One region of the Mesorhizobium sp. M0954 genome, then DNA from elsewhere that is predicted to be linked to it. Evidence: predicted binding sites of a transcription regulator. Region 1 holds the regulator's gene; each other region holds the start of a gene.
The links. The regulator PhoB, encoded in region 1, activates phosphate uptake and scavenging genes when phosphate is short. The targets are predictions, from matches to a motif close to TGTCATNNANCTGTCAT.
Positions count from the first base shown of each region.

Region 2: a site for PhoB is predicted at 3,231-3,247, ahead of olsB (l-ornithine N(alpha)-acyltransferase). Genes of this name have one in related genera too.
Region 3: a site for PhoB is predicted at 3,746-3,762, ahead of ppk2 (polyphosphate kinase 2). Genes of this name have one in related genera too.
Region 4: a site for PhoB is predicted at 2,202-2,218, ahead of phnF (phosphonate metabolism transcriptional regulator PhnF). Genes of this name have one in related genera too.

Region 1 covers NZ_JAMYNR010000008.1:27,080-32,662, reverse strand. The annotation lists gene xylF (D-xylose ABC transporter substrate-binding protein) at 1-24, opposite strand, end outside; gene NKH93_RS12910 (ROK family protein) at 310-1,554, shown strand; gene phoB (phosphate regulon transcriptional regulator PhoB) at 1,564-2,253, opposite strand; gene phoU (phosphate signaling complex protein PhoU) at 2,270-2,977, opposite strand; gene pstB (phosphate ABC transporter ATP-binding protein PstB) at 3,010-3,813, opposite strand; gene pstA (phosphate ABC transporter permease PstA) at 3,810-4,661, opposite strand; gene pstC (phosphate ABC transporter permease subunit PstC) at 4,665-5,583, opposite strand, start outside.
Region 2 covers NZ_JAMYNR010000001.1:79,913-85,495, forward strand. The annotation lists gene NKH93_RS00365 (fatty acid desaturase) at 1-969, opposite strand, end outside; gene NKH93_RS00370 (hypothetical protein) at 1,096-1,299, opposite strand; gene grpE (nucleotide exchange factor GrpE) at 1,536-2,171, shown strand; gene olsB (l-ornithine N(alpha)-acyltransferase) at 2,292-3,167, opposite strand; gene NKH93_RS00385 (PAS domain-containing hybrid sensor histidine kinase/response regulator) at 3,317-5,583, opposite strand, start outside.
Region 3 covers NZ_JAMYNR010000007.1:28,791-34,373, reverse strand. The annotation lists gene NKH93_RS11375 (DUF8605 domain-containing protein) at 1-504, shown strand, start outside; gene hemB (porphobilinogen synthase) at 591-1,622, shown strand; gene NKH93_RS11365 (dihydrofolate reductase family protein) at 2,023-2,670, shown strand; gene ppk2 (polyphosphate kinase 2) at 2,719-3,639, opposite strand; gene NKH93_RS11355 (aldo/keto reductase) at 3,920-4,963, shown strand; gene NKH93_RS11350 (hypothetical protein) at 5,077-5,235, shown strand; gene NKH93_RS11345 (DUF982 domain-containing protein) at 5,287-5,544, opposite strand.
Region 4 covers NZ_JAMYNR010000001.1:22,240-27,822, forward strand. The annotation lists gene NKH93_RS00120 (carbon-phosphorus lyase complex subunit) at 1-1,047, opposite strand, end outside; gene phnH (phosphonate C-P lyase system protein PhnH) at 1,049-1,660, opposite strand; gene phnG (phosphonate C-P lyase system protein PhnG) at 1,660-2,121, opposite strand; gene phnF (phosphonate metabolism transcriptional regulator PhnF) at 2,256-2,999, shown strand; gene NKH93_RS00140 (zinc-binding alcohol dehydrogenase family protein) at 3,018-4,034, opposite strand; gene NKH93_RS00145 (ABC transporter permease) at 4,105-5,070, opposite strand; gene NKH93_RS00150 (sugar ABC transporter ATP-binding protein) at 5,067-5,583, opposite strand, start outside.

The sequences.
Region 1 (5,583 bases):
AATGGCGGTCGTGAATTTCTTCATCATATCCTCCCTGCGCCGCGTACGGCGTGACCAATTGGCTCAAAGACCAGCTTAGAAGCTCTAATTTTTTCGAGCCTCGAAAAAATACTGGCCCGATCTCCGGCTGCTGTCAACATCGATTCTGATGGATTTTGATGACTCTGCGAGTTTTTTCGAGCGTCGGAATAAACGATGACAGCGCCACCTGCATCTGACACTATTTGCCTCATCCGACACTATTTGTCGGACATTACCGACGGCTTCCGGTTCATGAGCGGCCGCGGCAACCGGGAGGAAAGCAAAACAATGTCGGTCGGAATCCGCCATGACGATTTGCGCCGGCGCAACCGGGCGATGGTGATCTCGGCGGTGCGCCGGGCCGGCCAGCCATCGCGTACTGAGATCGCAGCTACCACCGGCCTCAGTCATTCGACCATATCGGCGATTTCTTCCGACCTGATACGGGAAGGCATCCTCGCCGAGAGCAAGCCAAGTGAGCCCGTTTCGTTGAAACGCGGTCGTCCGCAAGTCGGCCTCGCCCTCAACCCGGAAGCGGCGGCGGTGCTGACCGTGGTGTTGTCGCTGAATTTCCTTTCGGCCGCCATTATCGACTATACGGGACAGGTGGTCGCCGAGGAACAGCGCCGGCTGGACACGCTGACTATGCCGCGCGACGAGCTGATCCGTGAATGCATGGCCATCGTCCGGCGCCGGCTGCAGGATCCAGATCTTGACGTCCGCAGTGTCGCCCGCATCGCCCTGGCGATTCAGGGCATTACCGACTCCCCTGCACGCGCCATGCTGTGGTCGCCGATCACGCCGCAGACCGACATCGCCTTTGCCGACATGCTGGAGGACGAATTCGGCATCCCGGCAACGGTGGAGAACGACTGCAACATGATGGCGGTGGCTTTGCGCTGGCGCAATCCGGATCGCTATCGCGACGACTTCATCGCCATCCTGCTTTCGCATGGCATCGGCATGGGGCTGGTGCTGAAGGGCGAACTGTTCACCGGGACGCATTCCTCGGGCGGCGAATTTGGCCACATGATCCATCGTCCGGGCGGCGCGCTCTGCCGTTGCGGGCGGCGCGGCTGCATCGAGGCGTATGCCGGGAACTACGCCATCTGGCGCAACGCCAGGCAGATGAGCGAAGACAGCGAACCGGTCGCCGACGTCAGCGACGCCGACATGCGCGCACTGGCGGCCCGGGCGCGCGAGAAAGATGGGCCGGAACGCGAGGCCTACCGCAAGGCCGGCGAAGCGCTGGGTTTCGGTCTCGGCTCGCTGTTCGCGCTGATCGATCCGGCACCGGTCGCGATGGTCGGCGCCAGTGCCGCCGCCTTCGATCTGATCGAGCCGGCCTTGCGGAAGGCAATCGCCCAGACCGCCGGCGGCCAGCATTCAGGCTCGATCTCCTTCGATACAGAGCCGAACGAATTGCCTCTGATCCGCGAAGGCTGCGCGATGCGGGCGTTAAGCTTCGTCGACCAGGAGATTTTCGCGCCGGGCGCGCAAATGAGGCCCAGCGTCAGAAAGAACGTAGCCTGACCAGGCGGGTCAATCTTCCCTGATCGCATAGCCGGCGCCGCGGATGGTGCGGATGACATCCGGCATCCGGCCGTTGTTGACGGCTTTGCGCAGCCGCCCGACATGCACGTCGACGGTGCGTTCGTCGATGTAGATTGTCTCCCCCCAGACATTATCGAGTAACTGGCTGCGCGAGAAGACACGGCCCGGATGCCGCATCATGAACTCGAGCAGCCGGAATTCGGTCGGCCCGAGCCTGATTTCGCTCTTCTTGCGATAGACCCTGTGCGATTCGCGATCGAGCACGATGTCGCCGACCTTCAGCACGCTGGACAGCACTTCCGGCTTGGCGCGCCGCAGCAGCGCCTTGACCCTGGCCATGAATTCCGGTGTCGAAAACGGCTTGACCAGATAGTCGTCGGCGCCGGTCGAAAGACCGCGCACCCGGTCGCTCTCCTCGCCGCGCGCGGTCAGCATGATGATCGGCAGCCGCTCGGTTTCGGGGCGCACCCGCAACCGACGACAGAGCTCGATGCCGGAAACCGCTGGTATCATCCAGTCGAGCACCAAAAGGTCGGGCACATTCTCCTGCAAACGGATCTCGGCTTCGTCGCCGCGTGTCACCACCTCGACCTGGTAGCCTTCGGATTCGAGATTGTAGCGGAGCAGCACACCCAACGGCTCCTCGTCCTCCACCACCATTATGCGTGGTGCGATCATCGGCTGGGCACCCCCATCATGTCACCGGTGCGGACATTGTCGTTTCGTCCTGCTTCGGACGATTGACCGGCAATTGCTCGCCGGTCAGCACATAATACGCATTTTCGGCGATGTTGGTGACATGGTCGCCGATCCGCTCCAGATTCTTGGCGCAGAACAGCAGGTGCGTGCAAGCGGTGATGTTGCGCGGATCTTCCATCATGTAGGTCAACAGCTCGCGGAACACGGACGTGTATTTAACGTCGATGCGCTCGTCGGCGGCACGAAGCTTGGCCAACGCGGCCGCATCGCCTGCAGCATATTCCTCGATGACACCCTGCACCTGGATGAGAACCAGCTGCGCCATCGCGTCGATGGAATGCGACAGGTCCCGCGGCGTGGCGCTGAGGCCGACCGCACTCACGCGCTTGGCGATATTCTTGGCAAGGTCGCCGATGCGTTCGAGGTCGCCCGCCATGCGGATCGCTCCGACCACATGGCGAAGATCGTGGGCCATCGGCTGGCGTTTGGCGATCAGGGTGATAGCGCGGTCGTCCAGTTCGCGTTGACGCGCATCCATGATGGCGTCGTCGGAAACGACGCGTTGCGCCAGCACGTTGTCGGAATTCAACAGCGCCTTGGTCGCCCCGCCGACCATCGAACCGGCGAGGTCGGCCATGTCGCGGATCAGCTTGCTGATCTGCTCGAGATCCTCGTCGAAAGAAGCGACTGTGTGTTCGCCCATGGTCCTGTCCTCATATGCATGATCGGAACGGCTCAGCCGAAGCGGCCAGTGATGTAGTCCTGCGTGCGCTTCTCGCGGGGCGACGTGAAGATCTTCTCGGTCCGGTCGAACTCGACCAGTTCACCCAGATACATGAAGGCCGTCTGGCGCGACACGCGCGCCGCCTGCTGCATGTTGTGGGTGACGATGACGATCGTGTAGTCGGCTTGCAATTCGTCGATCAGTTCCTCGATCTTGGCAGTCGACAGCGGGTCGAGGGCCGAAGCCGGTTCGTCGAGCAGAATGACTTCCGGCTTCACGGCCACGGTGCGGGCGATACAGAGCCGCTGCTGCTGGCCGCCGGATAGGCTCAAGCCGCTGGCGTTGAGCTTGTCCTTGACCTCGCTCCACAGCGCGGCGCGCTTCAACGCCTGTTCGACGCGGCCGTCCATCTCGGACTTGCCGAGGTTCTCGTAGAGCCTGACGCCGAAGGCGATGTTCTCGTAGATCGACATCGGGAACGGCGTCGGCTTCTGGAACACCATGCCGATCTTGGTCCTGAGGAGGTTGAGATCCTGCGACCGGTCGAGAATGTTCTTGCCGTCGAGCAGCACCTGGCCCTCGGCCGTCTGTTTTGGGTAGAGCTCATAGATGCGGTTGAACACACGCAGCAGCGTCGATTTCCCGCAGCCCGAAGGGCCGATGAAGGCCGTGACGCTGCGCTCGGGCAGCGACAGGCTGATGTCCTTCAGCGCCTTGCTCTGGCCGTAGTAGAAGTTGAGATTCTTGACCTCGATCTTCGTCTTCTCGGTGACCGTTTCGGTCATCGTCATGTCTGGGGACAACATCTGTGTCATCTGTCCTCTCTGCGTCCGGTAAGGCTGCGGGCGAGGATGCTCAAGCCCAGAACCGTCAGGGTGATTATGAGTGCGCCGGTCCACGCCAGTTGCTGCCATTCCTCGTAAGGGCTGAGAGCGAACTGGAAGATGGTCACCGGCAGGCTGGCCATCGGCGCGTTGATATTGCTGCTCCAGAACTGGTTGTTGAGCGCGGTGAAGAGCAGCGGCGCCGTCTCGCCGGAAATGCGTGCTATCGCCAGCAATATGCCGGTGACGATGCCGGACAATGCGGCGCGGTAGGCGACCGAACGGATCACCACCCAGCGTGGCGCGCCGATCGCGGCACCGGCTTCACGCAACGCGTTCGGCACCAGGTTGAGCATGTCTTCAGTGGTGCGCACGACCACCGGAATGACCAGGATGGCAAGCGCAACGGCGCCGGCAATGGCCGAGAAATGTCCCATTGGCCGCACCATCAGCTCATAGACAAACAAGCCTATGATGATCGACGGCGCCGACAACAGGATGTCGTTGATGAAGCGGACGACGGTGGTGATGCGCGAAAAGCGTCCATACTCGGCCATGTAGGTTCCCGCCAGCACGCCGATCGGCGTGCCGACGACAACGGCGATGATCGTCATCAGCAGGCTGCCCGTGATGGCATTGAGCAAGCCGCCGGCCTCGCCCGGTGGTGGCGTCATCTCGGTGAAGACCGCGAGCGAAAGCCCGGCTATGCCCTTATAGACCAACGCGCCGAGAATGAGCGCCAGCCAGGCAAGCCCGATGCCGGCGGCGACGACGCAAAGCGCCATCATCACCGAATTCCTGGCTTTGCGGCGGCTGTGGAGCGATGAGGATGTCGACATCGGTCAGGCTCCCGTACGGGCGTCGATCCGCATCAGCATATAGCGGGCGGCGGCGAGGATCAGGAAGGTGATGACGAAGAGGATCAGGCCGAGCGAAACCAGCGAGGAGGTGTAGAGGTCGCCGTCGGCCTCGGTGAATTCATTGGCGATGGTCGCCGAGATCGTCGTGCCCGGCGCGAACAGGGAGGCACTGATGCGATGTGCGTTGCCGATGACGAAAGTCACCGCCATGGTTTCGCCGAGTGCCCGGCCGAGGCCAAGCATGACGCCGCCCATGATACCGATGCGGGTATAGGGAATGACCACGCGCCGGGTCACTTCCCAGGTCGTGCAACCGATGCCATAGGCCGATTCCTTCAGCACCGCCGGCACCGTATCGAAGACGTCCTTGGTGATCGAGGTGATGAAGGGCAGCACCATGATGGCGAGGATCAGCGCCGAGGTCAGAAGGCCGATGCCGTAAGGAGGGCCGGCGAAAAGGCTGGATAGTCCCGGCACGCCGTGGAAGATGTTGATGATGAAGGGCTGTATCGTCGTCTGCAGGAACGGCGCGAACACGAACAGGCCCCAGATGCCGTAGATGATCGAAGGAATGCCGGCCAACAGCTCGACCGCTATGCCGATAGGACGCCTGAGCGGGCGCGGGCAGAGCTCGGTGAGAAAGATTGCAATGCCGATGCCGATCGGAACCGCGATCAGGATGGCAATGGCCGCCGTCACCAGCGTGCCGTAGATCGGCGCCAGTGCGCCAAATTTTTCCGTAACGGGATTCCAGCTCTCAGTCGTCAGGAAAGAAAAACCGAACGACGACAGCGCCTGCCATGAGCCGGCAAACAGCGAGATGGCGACACCGCCGAGGATGACCAGCACAAGGATTGCGGAAGCGCGGGTGAGTCCGCGGAATATGGCATCTGTGAGCGCG
Region 2 (5,583 bases), on a different contig from region 1:
CCACAGCGCCAGCTTGACGCAGCGCAGGCTGTCGAGGAGTGTGACGCGGCCGATCTCACGCAGCTCCGGATAGTCCCTCAACACTTCCGGAAGCCGGTAGCATGGCACCTTGGCCGAGAGGTGATGCACGTGGTGGACGCCGATATTGCCGGTGATCCAGTTCAGCACCGGCGGCAGGTCGTAATAGGACGAACCGTGCAGGGCAGCGTGCTGGAATTCCCACTCGGAGTCCTTTGTCCACTCCGTCTCCTCGAACTGATGCTGGACATAAAACAGCCAGATGCCGGCCGATCCGGCGAGGATGACGATCGGCAAATGCACGACCAGGAACGCGCCGGGGCCAACGAACCAGATGAGCAGCGCGGCGATGACCGCGATGGCGAGATTGGTCGACATCGACGACACCCAGGGGGTGAAACCGCCCCGCATCATGCCCAAGGGCAGTCTCTGCTCGAAAATGAAGATCCATATCGGGCCAAGGCCAAACATCACCAGCGGATGACGATAGAGGCGATAGGCGAGCCGGCCCCGCCATGACAGTTGCCGATATTCAGCGACCGTCAGTGTCTTGATGTCGCCGGTGCCGCGCTCGTCGAGATTGCCGGCGCTGGCGTGATGGGTTGCGTGGGCGCGGCGCCAGCAATCGTAGGGCGTCAGCGTCAACACGCCAAGCACGCGGCCGATCCAGTCGTCGGCATAGCGGTTGGCAAAGAAGGAGCCGTGGCCGCAATCGTGCTGGATCATGAAGATACGCACCAGAAAGCCGGCTGCCGGAAGGATGAGGACCAGACCCCACCAATGGCCATAGGCATAAGCGGCCGAGGACAGTGCCCACAGCGTGGCGAAGGGGATGAGGGTGATGGCGAGTTCGACGGCGCTGCGACGCCTGTCGGGCTTTTTATAGCGCGACAGGATCTTCAACCAGGCGCGCTTGCTGTTTGCCACAGCTTCGGGGGAAATCATGTTCATCATGAAACATAGGCGGAGCGGCGCGCTGCCGCAAGGCGGAGATCACGCAAAGTTACTGCGGGTAAATGTCGCGCGATGGCGAGGAATTGCGGCCGCAATCGCAGGTCGCGTTGCTGGCGACGGTGTCTACCGACGGCGCCCGCCTGCGACCACCTTGGCTTCGACGCCGTCCAGGCGGTCGAGCAATTCCTTCAGACGGTCGGGAATATCGGACTCCGTGCGGAAGGCCGGTAAGGTGCGCAGAAAGCGCTTGGTCGCCTCGGTGCCGAGCTGGCGCCGGATATCGGCGGCGAGCCCGTCGCGTTTTTCGCCATTCCTGCGGGGCATCATCCAAAATCCTGTGTCGGCTTCGAAACTCTTCCAAGGGAGGAATGGTTCCCGCATTGTAGTGTCCCGGCAAGCAAAGCCGTCGGGTACGGTAAAGTTTGAATTAAAATCGAAAGCTCTGCGCCGTCCGCCATCAAGCAGCGACAGCGGCTGCAGTATCGCTTGCCCCTTGATTTTTGGCCGCTAAACCTCGATATCGGGCGCAAATCCACACCATTCGAAAATGACGGGAAACGGCGATGAGCGACCAGGCAAAAGACGAACGCGCGCCCGATGAAGCCGAGAAGACCGAGGCTGCCGCGGAGCCAAGGGAAGGTGGCGTCGACGGCGACTATGAGGCGCTTGTGCGGCTTCTGAAGGAAAACGAAGAGCTGAAGGATCGCGCGCTGCGCGTCGCGGCCGACATGGAGAATTTGCGCCGCCGTACCGCGCGGGACGTCCACGATGCGCGCGCCTATGCGGTTGCCAATTTTGCCCGCGACATGCTTTCGGTGTCAGACAATCTGCGCCGTGCGCTGGATGCCATCCCGGAGGAGGCCAAGGCGTCGGGCGATGCCGGCTTCAAGGCGCTGATCGACGGCGTCGAGATCACCGAGCGCGCCATGCTGTCGGCGCTGGAACGCCACGGCGTGAAGAAGCTTGAGCCCGAGGGCGAGAAATTCGATCCGAATTTCCACCAGGCGATGTTCGAGGTGCCCAATCCCGACGTACCGGCCAACACGGTCGTGCAGGTCGTGCAGCCCGGCTATTCGATCGGCGAGCGTGTGCTGCGGCCGGCCATGGTCGGCGTCGCCAAGGGCGGCCCCAAGCATGTCGCAAGCGAAGCGCCGGTGGAGCCGGGGCCGGTCAACGAGCAGGCTGAGAAAGATGCGTAAGTTAGGGGAGTAGGGGAATAGGGCAGTACGGGAGTAGGGAATAGCGCTACGTCGGGTAAAGTAGAGCAATTGCCTACTCGGGCCCTTGCCTTCTCTCCGCCTACTCCCCTACTGCCCTATTCAGGCCGCAAACCGCTGCGCTTCTCCACCATAATAATTGACGTAGCGGGCACCGATCTCCTTGACCGGCATCACCACGAACACGTCGACCGTCGAGAATTCACGGTCGATGACACAACCGTCGCCAATGCGCGCGCCGACGCGCAGATAGCCCTTGACCAGCGGCGGCATCGCCGCGATCGCCGCCTTGGTGTTGACGGCCTCGATCGGCATCAGATCCATGGAACAATAGCGCCCGGCGACGGCGCGCACGTCCCAGGATGAATTCGTCCGGCAGTGGTGGGCAAGATAGGTCAGCGCCTCGGCATGTGCCGCAGGCACGGTGCCGTGGAACGACGCGCAGCCGGTCATCACGCCGATGCCGTAATGGTTGATGTAGGCCCATATGCCTTGCCACAGCGCCTCGATGGTGCGCTTCGAGCGGTATTCCGGCAGAACGCAGGAGCGGCCGAGCTCGAGGAAGCGCTGGCCGGGATGCCGCGCGATGAGCTTGGTCAGCTCGAATTCACCTTCGGAATAGAAGCCGCCGGCGGCCGCGGCAATCTCCTGCCGCAGCAGGCGGTAGGTGCCGACGATGCGGCGATGCTCGGGGCCGGAAAGCGAAGTATCGAAGACCAGCAGATGATCGCAGAGGGGATCGAAGCGATCGGCATCGCGGCGGTCCTGCATCTGGAACAGGTCCTTCCTGGCACCAAGCTCGTCGTAGAACACCCGGTAGCGCACTTCCTGCGCGGCAGCGATCTCGGCCTCGTTGCGGGCGAGCCGCACTTCGAGATTGCCGATGCGGCCGAGCGATGCGCCTTTTATGACGGCATCGGCGTTCCGGCCGACGAGCAAAGGCCCGCTGGCGTTCGGCCGAGCATCACATTCCGGCATGACTGTATGCACGAGTGATTCTCCTTCGAGCCATCCCTCTTGGCACGGGGATACGGTGTAGGTGCAACAGGATTGTGACAGTACCGTGATACGGCTCTGCGGGCAATACTTCGTCGGCTGGGCAATCTATCAACCGTCTATGTTGTGCCTCAGGCGGCCGCTTGCCCTTCGACCGCATGAACCAGGGCATCGGGGTCGAGCGGCTTGGTGACGAAGCCGCTGGCACCGTGAGCGAGCACGGCGTGGCGGGTCTTTTCCTGGCTGTCGGCCGACAGCACCATGATCGGCACTGGCGGCACCGCGGTCTCCTCCTCATGGCGGCGGATGGCGGCGATGGCGTCCAGGCCGTCCATGACAGGCATATGCAAGTCCATCAGCACCACGTCGTAACGGTGCTTGTGGCCGGTGCTGATGACCGCCTCGACGGCGGCCTTGCCGTTGCCGACCACTTTCACGCGATGCCCGGCCTTCAGCAGCGTGGCGCGGGCCAGCATGGCGTTGATGTCGTTGTCCTCGGCGATCAGCACCGACAGGCCCTGCTGGCGGGCGCCAATGGCGTGCCCCGCCTGCGCGCCGCGCCTTTGCAGTTGCGGCTCGGCGATGACCGGCGCGTGGCTGGTCAAAAGCACGCGCAGCAATGTCTCGCCGCGCACCGGCCTCGCAAGGAAGGTGGCGTAACCATTGGCACGGAACTCGCCAAGCATGCCACGGTCGGTCGGTGCAATCAGCGTCACTGCCTCGCAATCGGCAAATCCGCTCTGGCGCAGGCGCCTGAGCAGCCTGCCGTCGCTTTGCTCCATGGCAGCATCGATCAGCAGCACGTCGCAGCTCTCGGCGAAAGGGGTGGCCTGGGCGGCGGCGGTGGCCAGATCGACCGTGCCGCCATTGGCGCGAATGGTGCGGGCGAGGGCTTCGGCCTCGACCAGGTTCTTCGACACGATCACGGCATGCCGGCCCGACAGCGCGTCCTGGCGGATCTGCGGCGCCTCGACGGCGGAAATAGCGGGAATCTCGAAGACGAATTCGGACCCCTGGCCAAGCCGGCTTGACACAGAGATAGTGCCGCCCATGGCGGTCACCAGGCGCTTGGAAATGGCGAGACCGAGGCCGGCACCGCCATGCGCACGGGTCGAGGTGCCGTCAGCCTGTTCGAAGTCCTCGAATATGCGCTCCATGTCCTCCTCGCGTAGACCGGGGCCGGTGTCGGTGATGGTGAAGCGGATGCGGTCGGTGGTTTCGGTGCGGACGCGGGCGATGCTTGCCAGGACGCCGCCGCTGTCGGTGAACTTGACGGCGTTGCCGATGAGATTGAGCAGCACCTGCCTGACCCTGCCGGGGTCGGCGGTGATCAGCTGCGGCACGTCGGGTTCGACATGACAGCCGAGGCCGATATCCTTGGCAAAAGCCCGCGCCGCCAAAAGCTCGATGACATTGTCGGCGATCTCGCGCACCGACATCGGCTGCGGTTCGGGATCGAAGCGGCCGGCCTCGATCTTGGAGTAGTCGAGCAGGTCCTCGATCAGCGCCAGCAGCGCGCTGGCCGAGGTCGAGATGGCGCCGACATAGGTCCGCTGCTCGGGCGAAAGGCTGGTGTCGGCGAGAAGCCGGGCCATGCCCATGATGCCGTTCATCGGCGTGCGGATCTCGTGGCTGACGGTGGCGAGGAAGCGCGATTTGGCCTGGCTCGCATATTCGGCCCGCTCGCGGGCGGTGATCAGCGAGGATTCGGCGCGCTTGCGAGCGGTGATGTCGCGGGCGATGGCGCGATGCGAAACGGCGCCGCTGTCCTTGTCGCGCACCGACAGCTCGATCCAAGAGAACCAGCGTGGGCCGTCCGGCGTGCGAATGGCGACGTCGGTGGAACTCAGGCATTCATGGTCGGAAAACGCGGCGTCGGGGACGATGCCGACATCGATGCCTAGTTCGGCCAGGGTCTTGCCGGCAAGGTCGCGCTGGTCGGTTTCGACAAGGTCGGCGAAAACCTTGTTGGCGTAGACAATGTGGCCGTCGCGGTCACGATGGACGACGAGATCGCCGAGTGCATCGATCAGCCCGCGAAAGCGCTCCTCGCTCTCCTGCATCTCCCACATGCGGTCGGCCAGCGTCTCTATTTCGGCGCGGCTGCGGGCGGTCGTGGCATCGAGCAGGGCCACCGCGCGGCGCTCGGTGCGCCTGTTGCGCAGATGCATGGCGAGCCCGGCGATGGCTGTCGCCAAAAGGCCGATGGTGATGAAGATCGGCGTCCCGGTCAGATGCGAAAAGGCTGCCAGCACGACGATGGCGACGAGCGTCAGGAAGGGCAGGCCTTCGCGGTTGGAGGCCGGCAGTTCCGGCGCCAGCGGTGGCGCGGCGACAAGCTGCCGTCCTGGCGCCGCGGGGGCCGTCCCGTCGGCCCGTTCGGCTGGTTCCGCCTCTC
Region 3 (5,583 bases), on a different contig from region 1:
CCGCATGATCTCACTTGTCTGTACAGGCCTGACGTTATCGATCCGGTGCTTGCCGCGCTTGGCAGCAAACCATGGCTTGGCGAGCGGCCACGCCTGGCAATTTTCCTGGCGGCGGAGCAAGGCACAAGGCAGTTCGTGCTGACCGCCGACGATGAGGGGGCGGCGATGCGCGAATCCTTCGTCAATGCCACCGGTCCGCTGGTCATGCGGATTGTGTTTCCCGAAGCGTCACTGCTGTCGGCCTCGAAGCTTGACGACCAGGCCCTGCGCCATGCCGATATCACGACGCTGGACCAGCTTGCCAGGAAGGCCGGAGCCGACCAGGCGCTCGCCGGCAGTATCGTCTGGAGCGACAAGGAACTGGGCTGGATAGCCGACTGGCGGCTTGCCTTGAATGGCAAGAGCTACAATTGGCAAGTGCGCGGCGTCAGCTTCGACGAGGCATTCCGCGTCGCCATGCGGGGTGCTGCGCAGATCCTGTCGGGCAATGGCCAACCAGAATAGCGCCCGACAGGACCCTGGCACAATCGTGTCGCATTGGTCAGCAGCGGAAGCTCGTGGTAAAAGCCGCCCGATCCGGAGTTTTTGCGATGAACAAATTCACCCCTGCAAAGCCTGCCGGCGCGCGCAGCGTCGACGAGATCACCGGCAGCCGGCGTCTGCGGCGCATGCGCAAGGCCGATTGGTCGCGCCGCCTTGTCCAGGAGAACCGGCTCTCGGTCGACGATCTGATTTGGCCGATCTTCGTCGTCGACGGCAGACAAGTGCGCGAACCGATCGCCGCCATGCCCGGCGTGTTCCGCCTGTCGCTCGACCTCGCCGTCAAGGAGGCTGAGCGCGCGGCCAAGCTTGGCATTCCGGCGATCGCCACTTTCCCCAATGTGGAGCTCGGCCTGCGCGATCAGACCGGTTCGCACATCCTCGATCCGGAAAACATCATCAACCGCGCCACCCGCGCCATCAAGCGGGCGGTGCCGGAGATCGGCATCATCACCGACGCGGCGCTTGACCCGTTCACCTCGCATGGCCATGACGGCATCTTGCGCGAGGGCATTATCGTCAATGATGAAACGGTGGAGCAAGTGACGGCGGCGGCCGTCATCCAGGCGGCGGCGGGGGCCGACATCATTGCCCCCTCGGACATGATGGACGGCCGGATCGGTGCCATCCGCGATGCGCTCGACGCCAATGGATTTCAGGATGTGGCGATCATGTCCTATGCGACCAAGTTCGCATCCGCTTTTTACGGCCCCTACCGTGAGGCGGTCGGCACCGCCGGCCTGCTCAAGGGCGACAAGAAGACCTATTATATCGATCACGCCAATTCCGACGAAGCGGTGCGCGAGGCCGAGCAGGATCTGGCCGAGGGCGCCGACATGCTGATGGTCAAGCCCGGCCTGCCCTATCTCGACATCATCCGCCGGCTGAAAGTCGAGTTGCAGATGCCGACCTTTGCCTATCAGGTCTCGGGCGAATATTCGATGATCAAGGCCGCCGCCGCCAATGGCTGGATCGACGGCGAAAAGGCGATGCTGGAATCGCTGCTCGCCTTCAAGCGCGCCGGCTGCGACGGCATCCTGACCTACTTCGCGCCGGAAGTGGCGGCGATGCTCAAGGGGTGATGCGCCTTTGTAGCGTCTACATCGAGTAGTGTTCGTTCGTCCAAAGCGCGACATGGAACGCCGCAGGACATCGCTTCAAGTTTACGCTGCCCCTCGTTGCCCTGCCGGGCATTTCTCCCTGTAAAGTGGCAGGGAGAAAGACGCGTTCGTAAAAGATTTCACCAATCTCCAGCGTTGCAAAAACATCGACGTTGCGGCCAGCCCCTTCTCCCCGTCACTATACAGGGAGAAGCTGCCGGCAGGCGGATGACGGGCGGCGCCGACATTGAGATTGGTTATTCCAACATGATTTGGAAGCGATTGCCCCGCCGGCGATTCAAAATACCGCTTGCAAAATGCAATCAGTTAAGCTACCCCAATAACTGCTTGCATCTCACAATTGGCTATCGAGGAGGCTCTCATGTCCAAACTTCGCGTCAGCGCCTTCACCCTGTCGATCGACGGCTTCGGCGCCGGTCCCGACCAAGACCTGAAGAACCCGCTGGGTGTTGGCGGAGAAGCCCTGCACGAATGGATGTTCGGCACCCGCACCTTCCGCAAGATGGTCCTCGGCAAGGATGGCGGGACCACGGACACCGACGAGGCGTTCGCGGCACGCAGCTTCGAAAATGTCGGCGCATGGATCCTCGGCCGCAACATGTTTGGGCCGATCCGCGGCGAATGGCCGGATGACAGCTGGAAAGGCTGGTGGGGTGACAACCCACCCTACCACGTGCCGGTCTTCGTGCTCACGCACCATGCGCGTGATCCTATTGTCATGGAGGGCGGCACGACCTTCTATTTCGTGACCGACGGCATCCACTCAGCGCTGGAGAAGGCGAAGGCAGTGGCTGACGGTAAGGATGTACGGCTGGGCGGCGGCGTTTCTACGATCCGGCAATATCTCAAGGAAAAGCTCATCGACGAAATGCATCTGGCGATCTCACCGGTCCTGCTAGGTGCCGGCGAGAGCCTTTTTGCCGGCATCGACATGCCCAAGCTCGGCTATCGCTGCAGCGAGCAGGTCGCGACGCCGAAGGCCACGCATGTCATCATCGAGCGCACCTAGCTTGTTGCAGGGTGCCGCCATGGAGCGGCGCCCTCCTCGCCGCTTTAGTCAGTACTTCTCCGGCACATACAGTTCGCGCGGCAGTACCTGGCGCTCGTATTCGGGATTGAAGACGCGCTCCGGCAGTGTGATCTCCTCGTGCGGCACCTCCTCATAGGGCATCTGCTTGAGGAGATGGTCGATGCAGTTCAGCCGTGCCCGTTTCTTGTCGTTGCCCTCGACGATGAACCACGGGGCTTCCGGGATATTGGTGCGGGCGAACGTTTCTTCCTTGGCCTTGGTGTACTGCTCCCAGCGCACGCGCGACTGGAGGTCCATCGGCGACAGTTTCCATTGCTTCATCGGGTCATGGATGCGCATCAAAAAGCGCATCTGCTGCTCCTCGTCGGTGATCGAAAACCAGTATTTGACAAGCGTAATGCCTGAGCGGACCAGCATGCGTTCGAAATCCGGAACGTCGCGGAAGAACTCCTCGACCTGATCCGGCTGGGCAAAGCCCATTACCCGCTCGACGCCGGAGCGGTTGTACCAGGAGCGGTCGAACAGCACGATCTCGCCGCCGGCCGGCAGATGCGGAACGTAGCGCTGGAAATACCATTGCGACTTCTCGCGCTCGGTCGGCGCCGGAAGTGCTGCGACGCGGCAGATGCGCGGATTAAGCCTCTGGGTGATGCGCTTGATAACACCACCCTTGCCCGCCGAGTCGCGGCCCTCGAAAACCACGACGAGCTTCTTCTTGTGATAGGCGACCCAGGACTGCAGCTTGATCAACTCGGATTGCAGCGTGATGAGATCGCGAAAATACTGCAGGCGGTCGATCGATGGCGGATGTGCATTCTTGTAGATCTTGGCGATCTCCATCGACAGCGCCGGCTCCGAGATTTCCAGTTCATAGTCTTCATCCAGCGTGTCGGCGAGTTCCGCTTCCAGCCAGTCCCTGGCCGGGGAATTCTGTTTTATCTCGGTCATTTACGCTGCTCCGCTTACAGGCCTTGCCGGCCGCTGTCAGGCGCTCTGCCGCCCGGCCCGGCGGCCGGAAATCGAAGCGCTGGACCGATGTTAGTATAGGCCGGCAATGACGGTTTTATTGCAGCCACTACTGAGCTGGCTGTGCGTTTCAATCCGCAAGATGTGATCGAGCTTGCCCTGCGGAACGGGCGACAAGCGGAACGAATTATCCTACAAATAGCTGGTTCATTGAGGGCTGTCGTCTGCAACGCCCTTTCCCGATAAATTGTGAGGATACGACATGGAATACCGCACTCTCGGCCGTTCCGGGCTGAAGGTTTCAACGCTGACCATGGGCACCATGACGTTCGGCGGCGGCGGCGCGTTTTCGGCGGTCGGCAAGACCGACCTCGACGAGGCGGGCCGGATGATCGACCTTTGCATCGATGCCGGCGTCAATGTCATCGACACCGCCAACGTCTATTCGAACGGCGTGTCGGAAGAGATCATCGGCGAGGCGCTCGGCGGCAAGCGCAAGGGCGACGTGCTGATCGCCTCCAAGGCGCGCATGCGGATCGGCAAAGGCCCCAATGATGAAGGCCTGTCGCGCTACCATCTGATCCGCGAATGCGAGAGGAGCCTGAAGCGGCTCAGGACGGATGTCATCGACATCTATTTCCTGCACGAGTGGGATGGCCTGACACCGCTTGAGGAAACCATCGCCGCGCTCGACACGCTGGTCGCGCAGGGCAAGGTCCGTTATGTCGGCTGCTCCAATTATTCCGGCTGGCAAGTGATGAAGGGGCTGGGGATCAGCGACCGTCATCACCAGCCGCGCTTCGTCACCCAGCAGATCCATTACACGTTGGAAGCGCGCGAGGCCGAGTATGAATTGTTGCCGATCTCGGTCGACCAGGGGCTCGGCGTGCTGGTCTGGAGCCCGCTTGCCGGCGGGTTGCTGTCCGGCAAATACCACCGTGACCAGCCGACCGCCCGCCAGCTCAGCGGCTGGTCGGAACCGCCGATCCGCGACGAGGACCGGCTGTGGCGGATCGTCGACACGCTGATCGATATCGGCAATAATCACGGCGTGTCGGCGGCGCAGGTGGCGCTTGCCTGGCTGCTCGGCCGGCCCGCTGTCAGTTCGCTGGTGATCGGCGGACGAACCGAAGCCCATTTCAAAGACAATATCGCCGCTGCAAGCCTTGTGCTTGCCGATGAGGAGCGCACACGGCTCGATGTGGTCAGCAGGCCGCCCGTGCTCTATCCCTACTGGCACCAGCAATTCACGGCAAAGGACCGGTTCGGGCCGGCCGATCTCGTTCTCGACCGCGACGGCGCCTGAAAAGCCGGGCTCTCCGGACTGCGCCGAGATATGGAGCCCGATCGTGCCTTGCGGTGTTGTGTTTGCGGTCCAATGCTCCTAGGCAAAGGCCAAGCACAACGAAAGGAAACGATATGGCACGAGCACCGAACTACGGTCAGGAACGCAAGGAACGCGACCGGCAGAAGGCTGCCAAGAAGGCGGAAAAGCAGGCTGCCAAGGTCGCAGCCAAGGAGCGATCGAAGCCCGAGGGCGAGAGCGAGTCCCAAACCAAAACCGAAACGGCAGAGTGATGATATCCGGGCTGCCAGGCGGGCCGGGCCTCGGTCAAATCCCGCTATGCCTCAGGCAGGCGCCTTGTCGCTGACGAAGACGTTCACTTCACGAGCGGCGGCAATGAAGGCCCGTCTTGCGTTCATGGCCGGCTTGTCGCCGGCCAGCGCATCATGACAGGCTTGCAACGCTTCGCGGTGCTTGGGGCTGCGCTTGCCGGGCCAATTGTTGAGGAGGTAGTCGGAAGCCTCGCGGGCCGTACGCAAGAGCTGATTGCTTCCCGCCGCGCCTTTGACGGTCACGGGTGTGTCAAATCGGTTGTTTTCCATCGCCGCTCTTACGCCATCGGCATTTGCGAAGCGAGACCG
Region 4 (5,583 bases), on a different contig from region 1:
CATGCGGCGCACGAGGTCGAGCTCGGCCTGGAAGTCGACATAATGCGGCAGCTTCAGATGCTCGACGAAGCCGGTCGCCTGGACATTGTCGGAATGCGAGATGACGAACTCCTCGTCCTGCGCTGCGGCGATGACATCCTCACCCAACTCCGAGGCGCGCAGCGCGCGGTCGCATAGCGCCATGGCCATGGCCTTGCGCTCGCTCTGGCCGAAGACGAGGCCATAGCCGCGGGTGAATTGCGGCGGCGCCTTGGCCGAGCCCTTGAACTGGTTGACCATCTGGCATTCGGTGACGCGGATGCTGCCGAGCGGCACGGCAAAGGGCAGTTCCGGCACGTCCAGTTCCAGTTCGACCTCGCCGATGCGAACCTCGCCGACGAAGGGATGGTTGCGCGCGTAGCCGCGCTGGGTGGAATAGCCGAGCGCCAGCAGAAACCCCTCGTCGCCGCGCGACAGCGCCTGCAGGCGGATGTCGCGCGCCATCGGGAATTCGAGCGGCTCGCGGGTGATGTCGCCGGGGGTATGATCCCCAGGCAGGTCGCCGTCGGGCTCGATCAGGCCTTCGCGGGCGAGGATGGCCGAGACGCGCGGCATGGCTTCCGCCTTGCCTGCGCGCTGCTCCGGTTCGGCGACATCGCCGCCGGCGGCGAGCTCGGGATCGAGCAGGCGGTGGGTGTAGTCGAAAGTCGGGCCGAGCAGCTGCCCGCCGGGCAGGTCCTTGTAGGTGGCCGACAGCCGTCGCTCGACCAGCATCGTGCCGGTGTCGATCGCCCTTGTGTAGCCGAAACGCGGCAGCGTGGTGCGATAGGCGCGAACCAGGAAGATCGCCTCGATCATGTCGCCGCGCGCCTGGACGATGGCGAGTGCCGCCAATTCCCGGTCGTAGAGCGAACCTTCGCTCATCACCCGGTCGACGCCGAGCGCCAGCTGCTCGACGATCTGGTCGAGGCGAAGTGCGGGCACCGAGCGGTCGCCGCGCCGGCGGTCGGCGAGCAGTTTGTGGGCGTTGCGAATGGCCGCTTCGCCACCCTTTACCGCGACATACATGCTATGCCTCCATCGTCTTGATGCGCGTCGTGCGCGGCAGGCAGGCAATTGCTTCGGACGTGGCGAGGATGATGTCGACGCCACGCGGAAAACGCTGCTTGTTCTGCTTCCATTGCTCGACGAAATGGCGCGGCATTTGCGCCGGCGCGATCGTCGCCGTCGTCTCGATGCCCGGGCCTTCGAGCAGCAGCGCAGCGCCGGAGACAAGATCGCTGACCTCGAGGATCAGCGTCGTGGAGCGATCGGGATAATCCCGGGTGCCTTGCGAAAACCCGTCGAGCGCCATCATCTCGGCCGGCGTGGCGATCAGCGCGAAATGCGCGTCGGCCGGGGTGTTGGCCAGCGGCGCGCCGGTATGAAAGCCAAGCCAGGATTTCACCGTCGCTGAAGCCTGCAAGGCGTGGTCGAGCCAGAGCGGCGTGTCGTTATCGCACAGCGCCAGCGCAACGGCGCCGGCGGTGGCCGACAGCGGCACCGGGGGGTGGGCGAGGGCCGGCAGCGGCTGCACACTGCCTGGCCGCGCCATCGCGTCCATCACGGCACGGAATACGGTCTGCGCGTTGAATACCGGATCGGCGAAGCCGCCTTCAATGGATTGAGTGGCGATATTCATCAGTCTTCTCCGCGCACCATGGTGAAGAAATCGACCTTGGTCGCCGCCGTCTCGGCGCGGCGCTGTTCACGCGCCTTGGCCAGTGCCGCCTGCAATGGCGCAACGATCCTGATCTCGACCTCATTGCGGTGGGCCGGGTCCTGCCACAGCGCATCGGCGATTGCCGCCAGCCTTGCCTTCTGCTTGTCGCGGCCGAGCGCGTAGCAGTGGCCGACATGGCCGGACGCAAGCCGCACCGTGGCACGGGTGACCGTCGCCTCGCCGACATTGAAGGGCGCGCCGCCGCCGCCGATGCGGCCGCGTACCGTAACCAGGCCGGTTTCGGGGCCACGCAGAAGTTCCGCTTCGCAAGGCAGGCCGGCTTCGTCCCAGAGGCGGACGATGTCGTCGCCGGCCGATTGCGCCAGCGTCGTCATCACGGCCTTGCGCTCGGCCCGCTCTCGCGCTTCCCGTCCTCGCATGGCCGTACTCCTCGTTTGCGTGAATTTGTCTATTGATATAGACAACTATACAAATTATACTCGTTATCTAGCGCGTGTCCATGACGGGCACGTGACACGGGCCAAAAGATCGGCGCAAAGAATTGGGGCGGGAGATGATCGGACAAGCCAACCGCATCGAGCGGCGCAGCGGTGTCGCGCTGTGGCGACAGATCGCCGACCAGATCCTGCATTCGATCGCCGCCGGCGATTTTCCCGAGAATGCCGCGCTGCCGCCGGAGATCGCGTTGGCCGGACGCTATGGCGTCAACCGCCACACGGTGCGTAGCGCTATCGCAGCGCTGGTGCAGGAGGGTGTGCTCAGGGCGGAGCAGGGGCGCGGCACCTTCGTGCTGTCGCGCAACCGGCTGTCTTATCCGATCGGCGCCCGCACCCGCTTTTCCGAGGGATTGCAAGGACAGGCGTCCGAGCGGCATATCACCTTGCTCGCGTCATCGATCGAGCCGGCCGACCGTCGTGTCGCAGAGGGCTTAGGCCTTGCGACGGGGGCCGATGTGATACGCCTGGAAACGCGCGGCGAAGCCGATGGAATGCCGGTGTCCCGCGCGGCCGGCTGGTTCGATGCCAGGCGCTTTGCCGGCATCGATGCCGCCATGGCGGAAACCGGTTCGATCACCGCATCACTGGCACGTTTCGGCATCGACGACTATCTCAGGCAATCGACCGTGCTGTCGGCGCGCCATGCCGATGCCGCCGACCTTGCGGACCTCGAGCTGCAGCCCGGCGCCATCGTGCTGGTGACGGTCGCCGTCAACGTCACGCCCGACGGTCAGCCGATACAGTTTTCGGAGTCGCGCTTCCCGGCCGAGCGGATCGAGCTCAAATTGTCGGCGCTCTGAGATACGGCAGCCCTGGCATCATCCGACCTGAATGACAGCCTTGATCAGGCCAGACTTCTCATGCGCCCAGCGGGCGAGGTCGTGCGGCGTCTCGCCAAGCGTGGTGCGGTGCGTCACAAGCTTTGCCAGCGGCAGCGCGCCGTTGCGGATCGAGGCGGCGACATGGTCGAAATCGGCACGCAGGGCGTTGCGGCTGCCGATCAGCATCATCTCGCGCTTGTGGAATTCGGGATCGGAAAAGGCGATGTCGTCCTTGACGACGCTGACCAGGACCAGCGCTCCGCCATGCGCGACATGAGCGAAGGCCGACTGCACCGACCGGGTGTTGCCGGTGGCATCGAAAACCACGTCGAAGCCGTTGCCGCCGGTTGCTTCCCGCACCAGGTCGGCAGCGGTGCCTCGCGAGCCGTCGAGCGTCGCGAAGCCGAGTTCGCTTTCGGCAAAGCCAAGCCGTTCAGCGCTCATGTCGAGCAGCGTCACATCGAGCCCGGCGATGCGGGCGAACAGCGCCGTGCCGAGCCCGATCGGGCCTGCGCCGATGACCAGCGTGCGCGCACGTGGATCAGCCAGCGAGCGCCGCACGGCATGGGCGCCGATCGCCAGGAATTCGACGGCGGCGGCATCGGCCAGCGACAGGCCGTTTGCCGGATAAAGATTTTGCGCCGCCACCAGGATCTGCTCGCACATGGCGCCGTCGCGGTGGACGCCGAGCACCTCGATCCTGACGCAGCAATTCGGCTTGCCTTGCCGGCAGGCGTTGCATTTGCCGCAGGCGAGATAGGGATTGACGATCACCGCTTCGCCGACGGCGAGATCGACGTCCACGCCAACCTCGATCACGGTGCCGGAAACCTCGTGGCCCATGATGCGGGGATAGGCGAGGAACGGGTGCTTGCCTTCGAAGATGTGATAGTCGGTGCCGCAGATGCCGACATGGCTGACGGCGACCAGCGCCCAGCCGGCGGGGGGCGCGCCAGGCGCCGGACGATCTTCGAGGACAAGTTCGCCGGGCGAGCGGCAGACGACGGCTTTCATGCTTCAATCCAGTCGGTTCATGGGACTGCCGGCCCTGCTGTGGCGAGGCCGGCGATTGTTGGGAGGCGGTCTATTTGCCGCGGCGGCGCAGCCCGTCGAAATAGACGATGACGATGATCAGCACGCCGGTGATGATGCGCTGCCAGAAGGCGTTGACGTTGAGCAGATTGGCGCCGTTGTTGATGGTGGCAAGGATGAAGGCGCCGAGCAGCGGTCCGTGCACGGAGCCGACAGCGCCGAACAGCGAGGTGCCGCCGATCACCGAGGAGGCGATCGCCTGCAATTCCCAGCCCTCGGCCTGCGTCGGATTGCCGATGCCGATGCGCGAGGCAAGCAGCACGCCGACGAAGGCCGCGCACAGGCCCGACAGCGTGTAGGCCATGTAGATGGTGCGCTGGACGTTGACGCCTGACAGGCGCGACGCCTCGGCGTTGGAGCCGACCGAGAACAGATAGCGGCCCCAGCGGCTGTGGTGCAGGAAGATGTAGGCTGGGATGCCGACCAGGATCACCATCCAGAACAGATTGGGGACGCCGGCGAAGGAACTGCGCGAGAACGTCTGGAAGGCGTCGTTGTTGATCGAGATCGAGTTGCCATTGGTCATCAACAGACCGATCCCGCGCAGCGAGGTCAGCGTTGCCAGGGTGATGATGAAGGGCGGCAGGCCCATCTTGACGATGCCGAAGCCATGGAACATGCCGATGGCGACGCCGACCAGCAAGGTGATCAGGATGGCGAGGAAAACCGGTGTCCCGGCGTTGATCAGCATCGCGACGATGACAGTGGCGAAGCCGACCACGGCGCCGACGGAAAGATCGATGCCGCCGGTGATGATGACGAAGGTCTGGCCGACCGCCAGGATGGCGATCATCGACCCTTGCCGCAACAGGTTCGAGATGTTGTTGGCCGAGGCGAAGCTCGGCGTCGCCACCGACAGGATGATCCATAAAAGAACCAGCAGCGCCAGCAGTGTCAGCCCGAACAGGGCGTTGTAGTTGCGTTTCGGCCTTTCGGCAGCGATCGCCTCGGTGCTCATATCCGTCCTCCCGGTTTTTCTTGTTTCTCGGCCAGCGCCTGGGTGAGGATCTCCTCGTGGTCAGCGGTACGAAAGCCGTGCGTGGCCACCAGCTTGCCGCGCCGGAACACGTGCAGCGTGTCGGCGAGTTCATAAACCTCGGGCAGGTAGGACGAGATCAGGATGATGCCGGCTCCCTTGGACAACAGCGCGCCGAACAGGCGGTAGATCTCGGCCTTGGTGCCGACGTCGACGCCGACAGTCGGCTCGTCGAAGATGAATAGCTTGGCGCCATGGGCGAGCCATTTGCCGATGACGATCTTCTGCTGGTTACCGCCGGACAGGCTGGAGGCCAGCGCGCCGCGCGTCGGCGTCTTGATGCGCAGGTCGGCGATCTGGCGATCGGCTTGCGCCTTTTCCTGCGCGCGGGAGATCAGCAGATTGCTGGAGATGCGCTTGTAGATCGGCAGATTGAGGTTGAGTCCGACCGGCAGGTTGAGGCAGAGGCCCTGGTCGCGGCGGCTTTCCGGGGCC